3 regions of the Streptomyces sp. NPDC096079 genome follow, and region 3 is predicted to be linked to each of the others. Evidence: riboswitches for the same ligand, from Rfam matches in the RefSeq annotation. Region 3 holds a riboswitch; each other region holds the start of a gene.
The links. A riboswitch is a leader RNA that binds a small molecule or an ion and turns the genes downstream of it on or off. The one in region 3 is predicted to bind cyclic di-AMP.
Positions count from the first base shown of each region.

Region 1 (5,401 bases), on a different contig from region 3:
TGCCGGTCGCCAGATCCACCGACAGGTGCCGGGCCCTGGTCCCGACCCGCCGGAATTCCGGCGGGCACGGCCATTCGCATTCCCCGGACTCGTCGGGCCCATTTTCGGGCAGCACGAAAACCCCGGCCGAATGCCTATTTCTTTGTATACGGCGTGCGTGTTAATTCCGGGCACTCGCCGTGTTGACGGCATGTTGCGAAACCCTCACACGGCCCCGCTCCGGCTTTTTGAGCCGGTGCAGGGACAGCGAGCGCTCCGCGTGCAGCGCGGTCAGGCTCCTCGCCCGCTCGGCGTCGCCGCGCGCCACGGCGTCCACGATCGCGCCGTGCTCGGCCCAGGCCTCGACCGGCTGGGCGGGCTGCTCCACGACGTACGTCCAGGCGATCTTGTGCCGGAGCTGGGTGAGCAGCGCCGTCAGGGCCGGGCTCCCCGAAGCCTGCGCGAGCGTCTCGTGGAACCAGCCGCCGAGCGACCGCAGATCCTCGCCCTGGCCCCGCCTGGCCCGCTCCTGCCCCAGCCTGACCAGGCCGCGCAGCACCTTGAGGTGGGCCTCCGTGCGCCGCTGCGCGGCCCGCGCGGCCCCGAGCGGCTCGAGCAGCGCCCGCATGTCGAGCAGGTCGGCCGCCTCCTGCTCGGTGGGCTCGGCGACATGGGCGCCCGCGTGACGCCGGGTGACGACGAACCCCTCGGACTCCAGGGTGCGCAGCGCCTCGCGGACCGGGACGCGGGAGACCCCGTACCGGCGGGCGAGTTGCTCCTCGGTCAGCCGGCCGCCCCGCTCGAACACGCCGGAGACGATGTCGTCCCGGATCGCCGTGCATACCGAGTGCGCGGGAATGCGCATGTCCGACCTCCGCTTTGGTCCGCGCGAGTCCATTCCATCGGCGCCTGTTCTGCGCCCGATCTTCGACTCTATGGCAGCCCGCCGGAATTTCCGATGCCCCGATGGAATCCATGGCTGTATTTTGGCCGTTCCGGTCGACGAAAAGCCCCGGCTCAGTACGAGCCGGGGCTTTTGCGAGTCGCTCCGCGAAGATGCGGTACGGGTCAGACGGTGACGCCGCGGGCGCGGAGGTACGCGACCGGGTTGATGTCGGAGCCGTACTCGGGGCTCGTGCGCGCCTCGAAGTGCAGGTGCGGGCCGGTGGAGTTGCCGGTCGAGCCGGAGACGCCTATCTGCTGGCCCGGCTCGACGGTCTGGCCGACGTAGACCCCGATGGAGGACAGGTGTCCGTACTGGGTGTACGTGCCGTCGTTCATCCGGATGACGATGTTGTTGCCGTACGCGCCGCCCCAGCCGGCCTCGACGACGGTGCCGGAGCCGACGGAGACGACCCGGGTGCCGTAGGCGGCGTGGAAGTCGACGCCGGAGTGGCTGCCGGAGGACCAGAGGGAGCCACCGGTCTTGTAGCCGGTGGAGACGTACGAGCCGGCGACGGGGAGCTGGAAGGAGGCCAGGCGGCGGCGCTCGGCCTCGCGGGCGGCACGCTCACGCTCCAGCCGGATCTCCTTGGCGCGGGCGTCCGCCTTGCGCTTCGCCTCGGCCTTGGCCTTCGCCTTGGCGATGGCCTCGACGGCCTCCTGCTCCTGGGCGGTGGCCTGGGCGTTGATCCGGTCCACGAGGGAGTCCTCGGTGATGACCTGGGTCAGGCCGGTGTCCTCGACGGAGCGGTGGTCCGTGTCGGCGGCGAGCGCCGGGGAGGCGAGGGTTCCGATGACGCCGGTGGTGGCGAGCGTCGCGACGCCGGCGATGCCCACGCTGCGGCGCGCCATCCGGCTCGGACCACGATGCTTCCCGGTGGCACGGGTGAACGCCATGTAGTGGCTGATCCTTTCCTTCCCTCTCGCCTACCGGGTTAGCTGACGGGTTCGGAGCAGGAAGGTCTCCTACGGGCCCCTCCGTCAAGACGAAGGCCGCCCGATTCACCCCAGGGACTGCGTGTGGGTCCCCGGCTCCCCAGGCTCGCGCCTGACGGGGACTCGGCGATGACTGTCCGATGCCGCGGCTGCGGCACGTGCAACTGACGAACAGTCGCCCCGACGCTATGCGGATCGTCTTTCAATCACCAACCGGACACGCTTTTTGTAAGACATGCCACAGGGCAAAAGATCATCTTGACCTCAATACGGACAAAGCGGAGGACCCCGACGAAACATGCCGTCGGGGTCCTGTCGTTGTCGCGCTGCGGCCTGAATCAGCCGGTCACGACGGTCACTTCACCGATGCCCAGACCCCGCACGGGCTCCGCGATCTGCGCCGCGTCGCCGACGAGCACGGTCACGAGCCGGTCCACCGGGAAGGCGCTGACCACGGCGGCCGTCGCCTCGACCGTGCCCGTCTCGGCCAGGCGCGCGTACAACTGCGCCTGGTAGTCGTCCGGAAGGTGCTGCTCCACCTGGTCGGCGAGCGTCCCGGCGACCGAGGCGGCCGTCTCGTACTTGAGGGGGGCCACGCCCACCAGGTTCTGCACGGCCGTCTCGCGCTCGGCGTCGGTGAGCCCCTCGGCGGCGAGCGTGCGCAGCACCTTCCACAGGTCCTCGAGCGCCGGACCCGTGTTCGGGGTGTCGACGGATCCGCTGATGGCGAGCATCGAGGCGCCGTTCCCCGCGGCGTCCGAGCGGAGCACCTGACCGAAGGCCCGCACGCCGTACGTGTAGCCCTTCTCCTCGCGCAGGACCCGGTCCAGACGCGAGGTCAGGGTGCCGCCGAGGCAGTACGTGCCGAGGACCTGGGCCGGCCAGACGCGGTCGTGCCGGTCGGGGCCGATCCGGCCGATCAGCAGCTGCGTCTGCACGGCGCCCGGACGGTCCACGATGACGACCCGTCCGGTGTCGTCGGCGGTGATCGGCGGCATCGGGAGCGGCTCGGCCGGCTCAGCCGTCCAGGCGCCCAGCGTCTCGGCGAGGACCTTGTCGAGGTCGACCCCGGTCAGGTCGCCGACGACCACGGCGGTGGCCGTGCCGGGCCGGAGGTGCGCCTCGAAGAAGGCGCGGACGGCGGCGGCGTCGATCGCGGCGACGGTCTCCTCGGTGCCCTGGCGCGGCCGGGACATCCGGGACTCGGCCGGGAACAGCTCCTTGGAGAGCTGCTTGGCGGCGCGACGGCCCGGGTTGGCCGTCTCGTGCGGGATCTCGTCGAGGCGGTTGCGCACCAGGCGCTCGACCTCGGTGTCCAGGAACGCGGGGGCGATCAGCGCCTCGGAGAGCAGCCCGAGCGCCTTGGGCAGCCGGGAGACGGGGACCTCCAGGGAGACCCGTACGCCCGGGTGGTCGGCGTGCGCGTCGAGCGTGGCGCCGCAGCGCTCCAGCTCGGCCGCGAACTCCTCGGCGCTGTGCTGGTCGGTGCCCTCGGAGAGCGCTCGGGCCATGATCGTGGCGACGCCGTCGAGCCCGGCGGGCTCGGCGTCCAGCGGGGCGGGCAGGAAGATCTCCACGGCGACGACCTGCTGGCCGGGGCGGTGGCTGGTGAGCACGGTCAGACCGTTGTCCAGCTTCCCGCGGTCCGGTGCCGGGAAGGCCCACGGCTTCGCGGTGCCCGCCTCGGGCTGCGGGTGGAAGTCCATGCTCGTCAAAGACACGGCGGCGTCGGTCACTGGTCCGCTCCCTCTTCGTCATCGCCGTCGGCGCTGTCGCTCTGCTCGGTCGCCAGGGGCTCGTACACGAGCACCGCGCGGTTGTCGGGGCGCAGCTTCGCCGCGGCGACCTCCCGCACCTCGTCGGCGGTGACCTCCAGGACCCGGTCGACGGCCGTCAGGGCGAGCTGCGGGTCGCCGAACAGCACGGCGAACCGGCACAGTTCGTCCGCGCGGCCCGCGACGGTGCCGAGCCGGTCCAGCCACTCGCGCTCCAACTGGGCCTGCGCGCGCTCCATCTCCTCGGCCGTGGGGCCCTCGGCGGCGAACCGGGCGAGCTCCTCGTCGACGGCCGCCTCGATCTGCGGGACCTCGACGCCGCCGGAGGTCTTGACGTCCAGCCAGCCGAGCGAGGGGGCGCCGGCCAGCCGCAGCAGACCGAAGCCGGCGGCGACGGCCGTGCGGTCGCGGCGGACCAGACGGTTGTGCAGGCGGGAGGACTCCCCGCCGCCCAGGACCGTCAGGGCGAGGTCGGCGGCGTCGCACGCGCGCGTGCCGTCGTGCGGCAGCCGGTAGGCGGCCATCAGCGCACGCGCCGGGACCTCCTCCTCGACGACCTCGCGGAGCTGCTCCCCGATGACCTCGGGCAGCTCGCCGGAGCGCGGCTCGGGCTTGCCGTCGTGGGCCGGGATGGAGCCGAAGTACTTCTCGACCCAGGCGAGCGTCCGCGCCGGGTCGATGTCGCCGACGACGGACAGCACGGCGTTGTTCGGGGCGTAGTACGTGCGGAAGAAGTTCCGCGCGTCCTCCAGGGTCGCCGCGTCCAGGTCGGCCATGGAGCCGATCGGCGTGTGGTGGTAGGGGTGGCCCTCCGGGTAGGCGAGGGCGGTCAGCCTCTCGAAGGCCGTGCCGTACGGCACGTTGTCGTAGCGCTGGCGGCGCTCGTTCTTGACGACGTCCCGCTGGTTCTCCATGGACTCGTCGTCCAGGGCGGCGAGCAGCGAGCCCATGCGGTCGGCCTCCAGCCAGAGCGCGAGCTCCAGCTGGTGCGCGGGCATGGTCTCGAAGTAGTTGGTGCGCTCGAAGCTCGTCGTGCCGTTGAGCGAGCCGCCGGCCCCCTGCACGAGCTCGAAGTGGCCGTTCCCGTGCACCTGCTTCGAGCCCTGGAACATCAGGTGCTCGAAGAGGTGGGCGAGGCCCGTGCGGCCCTTGACCTCGTGGCGCGAGCCGACGTCGTACCAGAGGCAGACCGCGGCGACCGGGGTCAGGTGGTCCTCCGAGAGCACCACGCGCAGGCCGTTCGCCAACCGGTGCTCGGTCGCTGTCAGGCCGCCGGAGCCGGCCTCGGCCGTGGCCGTGTGACCCATGGGCATGTACGTCCCTTCGATCGCGATGTGAAAAAGTCCTGCCACTGTATGCAAGCGCGCCGACACCTGGCGAAGTTCCCGAGCCTTCGTGATGTCCCTCTTCCGGGTCGCGGTCGGCGTTGTCGGTGGCACGGTCCACAATGGTCCGCGTCAGATCAACCTTGTTGGTGAAGGAGCCGCAGCCGCGATGGCCCGCCGCAGCACGAAGACACCGCCGCCGGACGACGCGTACGAGGAGAGGATCCTCGACATCGACGTGGTCGACGAGATGCAGGGCTCCTTCCTCGAGTACGCGTACTCGGTGATCTACTCGCGCGCCCTCCCCGACGCCCGCGACGGCATGAAGCCCGTGCAGCGCCGGATCGTCTACCAGATGGGCGAGATGGGGCTCCGCCCCGACCGCGGCTTCGTCAAGTGCGCCCGTGTCGTCGGCGAGGTGATGGGCAAGCTCCACCCGCACGG
Region 1 covers NZ_JBEOST010000004.1:122,379-127,779, reverse strand. Annotated here, with positions in the region: gene ABTY59_RS11015 (GntR family transcriptional regulator) at 161-844, opposite strand; gene ABTY59_RS11010 (M23 family metallopeptidase) at 1,048-1,818, opposite strand; cyclic di-AMP (ydaO/yuaA leader) riboswitch at 1,831-1,996, opposite strand; gene ABTY59_RS11005 (M16 family metallopeptidase) at 2,196-3,593, opposite strand; gene ABTY59_RS11000 (M16 family metallopeptidase) at 3,590-4,945, opposite strand; gene ABTY59_RS10995 (DNA gyrase/topoisomerase IV subunit A) at 5,127-5,401, shown strand, end outside.
Region 1: it holds a riboswitch for cyclic di-AMP, as region 3 does, so the genes downstream of both, ABTY59_RS11010 (M23 family metallopeptidase) here and ABTY59_RS16540 (transglycosylase family protein) in region 3, are expected to answer to the same signal.

Region 2 (5,401 bases), on a different contig from region 3:
ACTTCGGGGGTCTCGTCGACGGGGTCGTGGTCGCCGGTTTCACCGCGACCGGCTTCGCGTTCACCGAGAACATCCTCTACCTGGGCAACGCCTTCGGGGAGGACCAGGAGTTCGGCGCCTCCGGCATCGGCTCGGTGACCGCCGCGACCTTCTTCGTACGGGTCGTGATGTCGCCGTTCGCGCATCCGCTGTTCACCGTGCTCACCGGCATCGGCTTCGGCTTCGCCGCCCTCGCGCCGCGCGGAAAGCGGCTGCGCCGGGTGCTGCTGCCGCTCGCCGGACTGCTGCTCGCCATGAGCCTGCACGCCGCGTGGAACGGCTCGGCCACCTTCGGCGGCCCGCTGGCCTTCTACGCGGTGTACGGGGCGCTCATGGTCCCGGCGTTCGGCCTGCTGACCTGGCTGGCCGTCTGGAGCCGGCAGCGCGAGCTGCGCACGATATCCGGCGAGCTCCCGGCGTACGCGGCGGCCGGCTGGCTCGCTCCCGCCGAGCCGCTCGCGCTGTCCTCGATGCGCGCCCGGCAGGTGGCCCGCTCGTTCGCCGCGCGGACGTACGGCCCGCCGGCCGCGCGGGCGGTCGGCGAGTACGAGTCCTTCGCCACGACCCTGGCGTTCCTGCGGGACCGGGCCCGGCGCGGCACGGCTGGGCCCGACTTCCCGGCCCGGGAGCAGGAGCTGCTGCACCACCTGTGGCAGCGCCGCGCGGTCGCCTCCCCCGCCCTGACGTTCGCGGCGCGGGCCACGGGCCGCGCCTGGGCACCGCCGCAGTACCTGGACTACGAGGGCTACAACCCGTACCGCAGCTAGTGCTGTGGCCGGAAAGGTTTGCCGGGTCGCGGCGTCCGGTGCGGTGCATCGCAAGGCGGAGGGCCTCGGCTCGTACTGGACGTACTCGCGAGGGCCGACAACGCGGCGAGGTGCCGTGCCGGGCGTCGCGACCCGGTGAACCTTTCCGGTCACAGCACTAGGGGCCTGATCCGACGGGAACTGCCAGGCCTAGTGCGCCGACGCCTCCGTCAGCAGCGTCAGCTCCTCCTCCGTCAGTTCCAGGTCGGCGGCCGCCACCAGGGCGGGGAGCTGCTCGACCGTGCGGGCCGAGGCGATCGGCGCGGCGACGGTCGGGCGGGCTGCGAGCCAGGCGAGGGCGACGGTGGCGAGCTCCGCGCCGTGCGCCTCGGCGACCGCGTCGAGGGCGGAGAGCACGGCCCGGCCCCGCTCGGTGTCCAGGTGGCCGGCGGCCCCGGAGGCCCGGACGCTGTCGACGGTGGCGCCGGGGCGGTACTTGCCGGTGAGGAAGCCCGCCGCGAGGCCGTAGTACGGGACGGCGGAGAGCCCGGCCCGCTCGACGGTCTCCAGGAGCGGGCCCTCGTAGGTGTCGCGGGAGACCAGGTTGTAGTGCGGCTGGAGGGCGACGTACCGGGCGAGGCCCTCGGCCTCGGCGAAGTCGAGGGAGGCGCGGAGCCGCTCCGGGGAGATGTTGGAGGCGGCGACGGCGCGCACCTTGCCGTCCTTCACCAGCTGGTCGAGGGCGGTGACGATCTCCTCGACGGGGACGGACTCGTCGTCGAAGTGGGTGTAGTACAGGTCGATGTGGTCGGTGCCGAGGCGGCGGAGGGACTCCTCCGCGCCCGCCTTGATGGTGGTGGCGGACAGGCCCTTGAAGTGGGGGTGGGCGCCGACCTTGGTGGCGACGACGATGTCGGAGCGGTTGCCCCGGGAGGCGAGCCAGCGGCCGATGACGGTCTCGGACTCGCCGCCCTCGTTGCCCTCGGCCCAGGCGGAGTAGACGTCGGCGGAGTCGACGAAGTTGCCGCCGGCGGCGGCGTAGGCGTCGAGGACGGCGAAGGACTGGGCCTCGTCGGCGGTCCAGCCGAAGACGTTGCCGCCCAGGGCGAGGGGGAAGACGTGCAGGTCGGAGCTGCCCAGCGGGCGGAGAGTGGTCATGTGTGGATCAACCGCTCCCGCCGCCGGGCCTATTCCGGGTGGGGTCAGAGGCTGAGGCCCTTGGAGCGGAGCCAGTCCGCCGGGTCGATGCCGTCGCCGCCGGGCGTGTGGACCTCCATGTGGAGGTGGGCGCCGGTGACGTTGCCGGTGGCGCCGACGCGGCCGATGGTCTCGCCGGTGCCCACGGTCTGGCCCGCGCCGACCAGCATGGACGAGAGGTGGCAGTACCAGACCTCGGTGCCGTCCTCCAGCTCCAGGACGATCCGGTAGCCGTAGGAGCCGGACCAGCCCGCCGACTTGACGGTCGCGCCGTGGACGGCCTTGAGCGGGGTGCCCGTGGGGGCGGCGAAGTCGAGGCCGGTGTGGTAGCCGGAGGACCACATGGAGCCGGACTGCATGTAGGTGGCGGTGAGGCTGTACGAGGAGACCGGCAGCGAGTAGCTGGCGGCGAGCTTGGCGAGGCGCTCGGCCTCGGCCTTCGCCTTGGCCGCCGCTTCCGCCTTGGCCTTGGCCTCCGCCTCGGCCTTCGCCTTCGCCTCGGCGGCGGCCTTCTGCGCGGCGGCCTCCTTGGCCACGGCCTCGGCGGCGGCCTTCTCCGCCGCCGCCTTCTCCGCCGCGGCCTTCTCGGCGGCGTCGGCGGAGGCCTGCTGCTGCTCGGCCTGCTGGAGGATGCGGGCGCGCAGGGCCTCGCCCGCGGCGGGGGCGGCGGCGGCCTGCTCGGTGCTCTCGTCGGCCGTGGTGTAGGCGGCGGCGGTGAGCGGGTTCGGGTTGGCGCGGGCCTCGCTGACGGGCTCGCTGTGCTCCTCGGGGAGCAGGTCGCCGACGCCGGGGAGGTCGTGGGCGTCCGGCAGGTCGAGGTCCGGGAGGTCCGGGAGCGATATGGCGACCGGGGGCTTCTCCTGCGCGGTGGCGAGGCCGCCCGCGCCGACGGCCGCGATCACGCCGACGCCGAGGACGGTGGAGGAGCGGGCGAAGTTGGAGCGCTGCTTGACGACCCGGTGCCGGCCGCCGGAGCGGCCCTCGGCGCGGAGGGAGCCCTCGGTGGGGTTCCACTCGGTGTCCGGGGCGGCGGGACCCGCACCGCCACCGAAGGCATCGAAGGGGGCTTCGGGTGCGGGGGTGTTGGACGCCACGGAGGCGCGCTCCTTTCCTTCCTTCTCGCCTACCGGGTTAGCTGACGGGTTCGGAGCAGGAAGGTCTCCTACGGGCTCGACCGCACGGGTGCGTGGTCCGCACGGGTGCGAAGGGGCCCGATTCACCCCAAGTGGTGGTTCCCCGGTTCCTTTTCAGGATTCGGCGCGTGCGCACGGTGCCGCCTCTTGCGACGGCTGGGACGACCGCGCTGCGTTATCGAACGTTAATAGACAGGGGGTCCCGATTCCAAGCCGTCCCCCTTGATCATTCATTGAATTGGGAGGTAATGGTCCGACTTGACCCCCGTTCAGAACGGGCTCGCCCAACCCTCGCGATCTGACGTTATGTCAATTGTTATCGCAGTGACACCCTCCGACTACGCCTGGTGACGGGGCCCGCCCGGCGGCACCACCGGCATCGTCCGACGCCGCTCCGGCTGCCCCGCCGCCGGGCGGCTCACGGCCAGCAACGCCATGTCGTCGGTCGCCCCGCCGCCCGTGTGGAGCCGTACGTCGTCCACGAGCGCGTCGAGCAGTTCCTCGGGCCCGGGGAAGATCCGCCCGGCGAGCCGGGCCGCCGGATCGTAGAAGACGCCCTGCGCGTTCCGCGCCTCCGAGAGGCCGTCCGTGTAGAACAGCAGCGTCGTGCCCGGCGGGAACGGCCGCGCCTCCGCCCGGTCCGGCCACTGCGCCAGCTCCCCCATGCCGAGCGGCAGCGCCGCCTCCCCCGGCTCCAGCGCGTCGAGCCGCCCGTCCGCGTACAGCATCAGCGGCGGCGGATGACCCCGGTTGACGACCCGTACGAAACCGCCGAAGGTCCCGCTCCCGTCGGCGCGCGGGATCTCGGCCAGCACGGCGGTGGTGAACCCCTCGAAGGCGTCGAGCCCGTCCCGCCGGGTGCCCTCCCGGGTCAGCGCCCGTTCCAGGCGCAGCGCCACGCCCTCCAGGTTCCGCTCCTGCTCGGCCGCCTCCCGGAAGGCGCCGATGACGACGGCGACGGCCTCGACCGCGTCCATCCCCTTGCCCCGGACGTCCCCGACCACCAGCCGTACCCCGTGCGGGGTGTCCTGCACGGCGAACAGGTCGCCGCCGATGAACGCGTCGGCCTGTGCCGCCTCGTACCGCGCCGCGCACTGGAGCCCGCCGATCCGCTCGGCGGGCGTCGGCAGCACCGCCTTCTGCGCGGTCTCCGCGATGACCCGCGCCGAGGCGAGCCGCTCACCGCTGCGCCGCACCACCCGGTTGATGAGCAGGGCGAGCGCGGAGACGGTGAGGACGGTCAGGGTCTCCGTGAGCGCCGCGACCTCGTCGACGGTCCCGTTGTAGGCGTGCAGGCCCACCGAGGCGCAGACGGCGGCGATCCCGGTGAGCAGGGTGGTGAGGGTGGAGAAGAAGGGCGCGGCGATCAGCGGGGCGGCGGAGAAGAGCGGCGCCGCCGTGTACTCGGGCGGGGTCGCCACGTCGAAGGCGACACCGCCCACGATGATCAGCGGCGGCAGCGCGCGGATGAACCGCCGGGCGCCGCCGTAGTCGGCACGGCCCCCGCCGCCCCGCCGTCCGCCGCCCGCCGCTCCTAGGGGGTGCCCCACCTGTGCTCTCCTGCCCGGTCCGACCGGCCGCGGTCCGCACCGCGCCCTCCCAGGGTGGCCGCCGCCGCCGGGGGCGGCGACTCCCACGGGGCCGAGTGGCGTACGGACCCGGCCGCCCGGGACGGCCTCAGCCCGCCGACGCGCCCTCCTCCGGCGCGTCCTCCGCCAGCCGCCCGCCCCGGCCGAGCAGCGCCATCGCCGCCGCGCACAGCAGGCCCACGGCGCACAGCACGAGCCACGGCGCCGCCGACCAGCCGGTGACGTCGAGGAGCGCGCCCGTCCCCAGGTTCCCGAGGGTGATGCCGATCCCGCAGACCGTGTTGTAGAGCCCGTAGTGGGTGGCGACCCAGCGGCCCCGGGACAGGGCGACGACGGTGTCCATCTCGTACGGGTAGAGCACCGCGTTCGCGACGGCCAGCACCGCCGCGCACAGCAGCAGCCCCACCAGGCCGCGCCCCAGGACCGCCGGGACCAGGAACGCCCCGCCCATCAGGGCGAGCCCCAGGACGAGACACCGCTCCCGGCTGAGCCGGCGCCGGCACCAGGCCGTGATCCGCAGCTGCCCGGCCAGCGCGACGAGCGCCGACACCACGAACAGCGCGGTCGTCTCCGCCGTACCGCCCGCCGCGAGCGGCAGCGCCAGATAGACCTGGAAGGACAGCACGTACGAGCCGGTCATGGCGAGCGAGAAGAGCCAGAACGTCCGATGGGACAGGACCGTGCGGAACTGCCCCCG
Region 2 covers NZ_JBEOST010000040.1:8,689-14,089, reverse strand. Annotated here, with positions in the region: gene ABTY59_RS36850 (PrsW family intramembrane metalloprotease) at 1-806, shown strand, start outside; gene ABTY59_RS36845 (aldo/keto reductase) at 996-1,943, opposite strand; gene ABTY59_RS36840 (M23 family metallopeptidase) at 1,988-3,076, opposite strand; cyclic di-AMP (ydaO/yuaA leader) riboswitch at 3,088-3,252, opposite strand; gene ABTY59_RS36835 (PP2C family protein-serine/threonine phosphatase) at 3,454-4,665, opposite strand; gene ABTY59_RS36830 (MFS transporter) at 4,793-5,401, opposite strand, start outside.
Region 2: it holds a riboswitch for cyclic di-AMP, as region 3 does, so the genes downstream of both, ABTY59_RS36840 (M23 family metallopeptidase) here and ABTY59_RS16540 (transglycosylase family protein) in region 3, are expected to answer to the same signal.

Region 3 (5,401 bases):
GCCGGGGAGGTACGGGAGGGGCTGCCGGGGGCGGAGGGTGAGGACGGCGAGGTCGGGGCCGTACCGCTCGTGGCGGACGACGTCCGCGTCCCACCAGGCGGGCTCCCCGGCACCGGCCGCCTCGTCGGCGCCCGCCAGCATCAGGTCGGCGACCTGTCCGTACGCCTCGGTCCAGGCCTTCTCCGCCTCGACCGTCCACGCGGCACCGGCGGCGTGCGCGAACGCGGCGAGCAGGCTCTGCCCGACGGCCGCGTACAGGGCGGGGGAGGCGAGGAACTTGCGGTGGTCGCGGCCCAGCTGCCCCAGGTACCCGGAGAGCCGGGGGTCCTCCAGGTGGGTCACCACGTGGGTGAGCGCGGCGAAGAGCCGGTCCCGCTGGGGGAGCATGTCCTCGGGGAAGAGCGCGCGCACCCCGGGGTTGTTCCAGAAGAGGTGCGAGTAGAAGAACGTGACGGCGTGCTCGGCGCGTCTCTCGACGACCGCGAACGTGCTTCTGAGCAGCTGGGGATCCACCGACAAGAATCTAGGGCACAACCTGTACCGCTTGATCACGTCTTCTCCATGAACGTGACGTCCGGAGCCGCCCTGTACGGTCGTGACGTGAGCACCACCCCCACCCCCCGGCCCGCCCCCACGCTCTTCACCTGGGAGTTCGCCACCGATCCCTACCCGGCGTACGCCTGGCTGCGCGAACACGCTCCCGTGCACCGGACGACGCTGCCGAGCGGGGTCGAGGCCTGGCTCGTGACCCGGTACGCGGACGCCCGGCAGGCCCTCGCCGACCAGCGGCTCTCCAAGAACCCCGCGCACCACGACGAGTCCCCGCACGCGAAGGGGAAGACGGGCATCCCGGGCGAGCGCAAGGCCGAGCTGATGACGCATCTGCTCAACATCGACCCGCCGGACCACACCCGGCTGCGCCGCCTCGTGTCGAAGGCGTTCACCCCGCGCCGGGTCGCCGAGTTCACGCCGCGCGTGCAGGAGCTGACGGACCGGCTCATCGACGGGTTCGTGGAGCGGGGCAGCGCCGACCTCATCCACGAGTTCGCCTTCCCCCTGCCGATCTACGCGATCTGCGACCTGCTCGGGGTGCCGCCGGAGGACCAGGACGACTTCCGGGACTGGGCCGGGATGATGATCCGGCACGGCGGCGGGCCGCGCGGTGGGGTCGCCCGGTCGGTGAAGAAGATGCGCGGCTATCTCGCCGAGCTGATCCACCGCAAGCGGGGGGAGCCGGGGGACGACCTGATCTCGGGGCTCATCAAGGCCTCCGACCACGGCGAGCACCTCACCGAGAACGAGGCCGCCGCGATGGCCTTCATCCTGCTGTTCGCCGGCTTCGAGACGACCGTGAATCTGGTCGGTAACGGACTTTACGCCCTTCTCCGGCATCCGGAGCAGCGGGCGCTGCTCCAGGAGTCCCTCGCCGCCGGGGAGACCGGACTCCTGGAGACCGGCGTCGAGGAGCTGCTGCGGTTCGACGGGCCCGTGGAGATGGCGACCTGGCGTTACGCGACACGGGCGCTGACCATCGGCGGACAGGAGATCCCGGCCGGCGACCCGGTGCTCGTGGTGCTCGCCGCCGCCGACCGGGACCCGGAGCGCTTCGACGGTCCGGACGTGCTCGACCTCGCCCGGCGCGACAACCAGCACCTCGGGTACGGGCACGGCATCCACTACTGCCTGGGCGCGCCGCTCGCCCGTCTCGAAGGGCAGACGGCGCTCGCGACGCTCCTGACTCGCCTGCCGGATCTGCGACTTGCCGCCGATCCGGCCGAACTGCGGTGGCGCGGAGGGCTCATCATGCGCGGATTGCGCACGCTTCCGGTCGAGTTCTCCCCGTCCGTACCGGTCTTGGCTGCTGACTGAGCATCAGAAATGTGATCTTTACGTGATCGCGGGGCGATCGACTTGTGACGGGCGTTCGAATGCCGCTACGTTTCCCGGCAGTCTCAGCCGTCACGCGAAAGGCGCTCCTATGCGTTCCGGGAACGGACGACACCGTCGCCCCCGTCAGGCCCCCGCCATCGTCGTCGCCGCGGGCGTGACCGGATCCGCCATGGCACTGCCGCTGCTGGCCTCCGGATCCGCCTCCGCCGCCGACGCCGCCACCTGGGACCGGGTCGCCGAGTGCGAGTCCGGTGGCCAGTGGAGTGCCAACTTCGGCAACGGCATGTACGGCGGCCTCCAGATCACCCAGGACAGCTGGGAGCGGAACGGCGGCCTCGCGTACGCGCCCAGCCCCGACCTCGCCAGCCGCGCCCAGCAGATCGCGGTGGCCGAGAAGGCGCTCGCCAAGGGCAGCGACGAGTGGGCCACCTGTGCCCCGATCGCCGGCCTGAAGAACGACGGCAAGGCCACCGGCGTGAACCCCGGCCCGGCCGCCGTCCCCACGACCCCCGGTGGGCCCCTCCCCGAGTCCAACCGCACGGCGGACGCCCCGGCCGCCCCCCAGGGCTCCGTCGGGCAGGCGCAGCGGTCCGCCGCGTCCGCGACGCCGGTGGCGCCGGCCACGCCGGTCGTTCCGAGCGCTCCGGTGACCTCCGCCACCCCGTCGGCACCGACCGCGCCCACCACCCCGGTGGCCCCGGACGCGTCCGTTACGCCCGGTACGCCGGATTCTTCTGACGTGTCGAAGGGTGACACGCCGTCGGCCACACCCGGCACCGGCAAGCACCGGGGTGAGGCCGCACCGGAGGAGTCCGGCGAGTCGGGCGGATCGGCTGAATCGGGTCGACACGCCTCGAATACGGACAAGTCCACGGGGGAAGTCGACGCCACGCCGGTGACTGACGGGACGAAGGAATCGGGCGCAACGGACAGTCAGGGCACTTCGGGCGAGTACACCGTGCAGCCGGGTGACAGTCTGTCCGGCATTGCGCAGGAGAACGAACTCCCCGGAGGCTGGACCGCCCTCTATGACGCCAACCGGCAGACGGTGGGCCTCGATCCGGACCTCATCCTGCCTGGTCAGAGCCTCGATCTGACGCCGGGTTCGGTGGCGGCGGCCGAATAGTTCGCGGGGTTATGTCCGGTTCTGGGCAAGTGAGACATGGGTCTCTTCGCCCCAACTGGCGTGTCACGTCCGCAAACTTTGCTCCCGTCACCTCTCACCTGCACAAACACCGCCCACCGGAGGGCAAGCAGGGGCGATATTTCCGCAATGGGCCTCTTTGAACTTCCGGTGGGTCTGTGTCTACGGTCGTCACCGCTCGCCACCGCGGGCCCCGTCGACCGAAACGCCGAATCCTGCCGTCGGCCGATGGGAACAGTCGTCGCGCAAGCGCCGAAGGCAGGAGTGGGGGACCCAAGGTAAGTGCCGGCCCCGGCCGTCGAGACAGACGGCCGACGACCGGCTTGGGGTGAAGCCGCGTGCTAGGACACGCGGCCGGGCAACTTTCCGGCCCGAACCCGACAGCTCACCTCACAGGCGTCGGTGAGGAGAATCCCCATGCTGTTTTCCGCCAAGGGCAAACACCGTCGTCCCTCCAAGGCCACCCAGGTCGCCACGCTCGTCGGCGTCACCGGTGTCGCCGTCGCCGCCCCGCTGCTGACCGCGGGCACCGCCTCGGCCGCCACCACCGCCGAGTGGGACACCGTCGCCCAGTGCGAGTCCGGCGGCAACTGGTCCATCAACACCGGCAACGGCTTCTACGGCGGCCTGCAGTTCACCAACTCCACCTGGGCCGCCTTCGGTGGCACCGCCTACGCCCCGCGCGCCGACATGGCGTCCAAGGCCCAGCAGATCTCCGTCGCCGAGAAGGTCCTCGCGGGCCAGGGCAAGGGTGCCTGGCCGAGCTGCGGCGTCGGCCTCTCCAGCGCCGCCTACGACGGCGGCGCCGCCGAGAGCGCCCCGAAGCAGGAGGCCGCCCCGAAGCAGGAGGCCGCCCCCAAGCCGCAGGAGCGTCGCGCCGAGCAGCCGACCACCCGCAGCGAGCAGCGCCAGGCCCCGAAGGCCACCGCCAAGAAGACCGTCACCACGCCCACCGGCAAGACGGTCAAGAAGGGTGACGGCGAGTACAAGGTCGTCACCGGCGACACCCTCAGCAAGATCGCCCAGGCGCACGGCGTCAAGGGCGGCTGGGCCAAGCTCTTCGAGCTGAACAAGGACGTCGTCGAGAACGCCGACCTCATCTACCCGGGTCAGCAGCTCCACCTGAAGTGAGCCCGGCGGCTCGCGTGAGTCCGGCGGCTCACGCGGCCCCGACGACCCTCCCGCGGTGACCACCCCGGTCCGGCGCGCCCTTCCCCCGTGCGCGCCGGACCGGGGTTCCCCCTTTTAAGGAGGACCCGCCTCCTTGTTCCTGGGGGACCTCATGGTTACCGTCCAGTAGATCTGGGGTCCTTCGTCCCGCAATGCGTGCCCTTGGGTCCTTTTTCGTCCCAGCGGGCGGGCGCACGGCGGGCGGGAGCCCCCGAGCCGGTTAGGCTCTTGTCGCAAGGCCGAGCGACCCTGCACCGACCTTGCGTCACATCCCGCGTCACATCCCAGAAGGAGATGCTCGTGCCGTCCATCGACGTCGTCGTAGCCCGGGAAATCCTGGACTCCCGAGGCAACCCCACGGTCGAGGTCGAGGTCGGCCTCGACGACGGCAGCACCGGCCGTGCTGCCGTTCCGTCCGGCGCCTCCACCGGTGCGTTCGAGGCCATCGAGCTTCGCGACGGTGACCCGAACCGCTACCAGGGCAAGGGTGTCGAGAAGGCCGTCCTCGCCGTCATCGAGCAGATCGGCCCGGAGCTCGTCGGCTACGACGCCACCGAGCAGCGCCTGATCGACCAGGCCATGTTCGACCTGGACGCCACGGAGAACAAGGGCTCGCTCGGCGCCAACGCCATCCTCGGCGTCTCCCTCGCCGTCGCGCACGCCGCCTCCGAGGCCAGCGACCTCCCCCTCTTCCGCTACCTGGGCGGCCCGAACGCGCACCTGCTGCCCGTTCCGATGATGAACATCCTCAACGGTGGGTCGCACGCCGACTCCAACGTGGACATCCAGGAGTTCATGATCGCCCCGATCGGCGCGGAGTCCTTCTCCGAGGCCCTCCGCTGGGGCACCGAGGTCTACCACACCCTCAAGTCCGTCCTGAAGACCAAGGGCCTCTCCACCGGCCTCGGCGACGAGGGCGGCTTCGCCCCGAACCTGGACTCCAACCGCGAGGCGCTCGACCTCATCCTGGAGGCCATCAAGCAGGCCGGCTACGTCCCGGGCAAGGACATCGCGCTGGCGCTCGACGTCGCCGCGTCCGAGTTCTACAAGGACGGCAAGTACGAGTTCGAGGGCAAGTCCCGCTCGGCCGCCGAGATGACCGAGTACTACGAGGAGCTCGTCTCCGCGTACCCGCTCGTCTCCATCGAGGACCCGCTGTTCGAGGACGACTGGGCCGGCTGGAAGGTCATCACCGAC
Region 3 covers NZ_JBEOST010000007.1:55,771-61,171, reverse strand. Annotated here, with positions in the region: gene ABTY59_RS16555 (globin domain-containing protein) at 1-513, opposite strand, end outside; gene ABTY59_RS16550 (cytochrome P450 family protein) at 601-1,869, shown strand; gene ABTY59_RS16545 (LysM peptidoglycan-binding domain-containing protein) at 2,060-3,016, shown strand; cyclic di-AMP (ydaO/yuaA leader) riboswitch at 3,275-3,448, shown strand; gene ABTY59_RS16540 (transglycosylase family protein) at 3,452-4,165, shown strand; gene eno (phosphopyruvate hydratase) at 4,505-5,401, shown strand, end outside.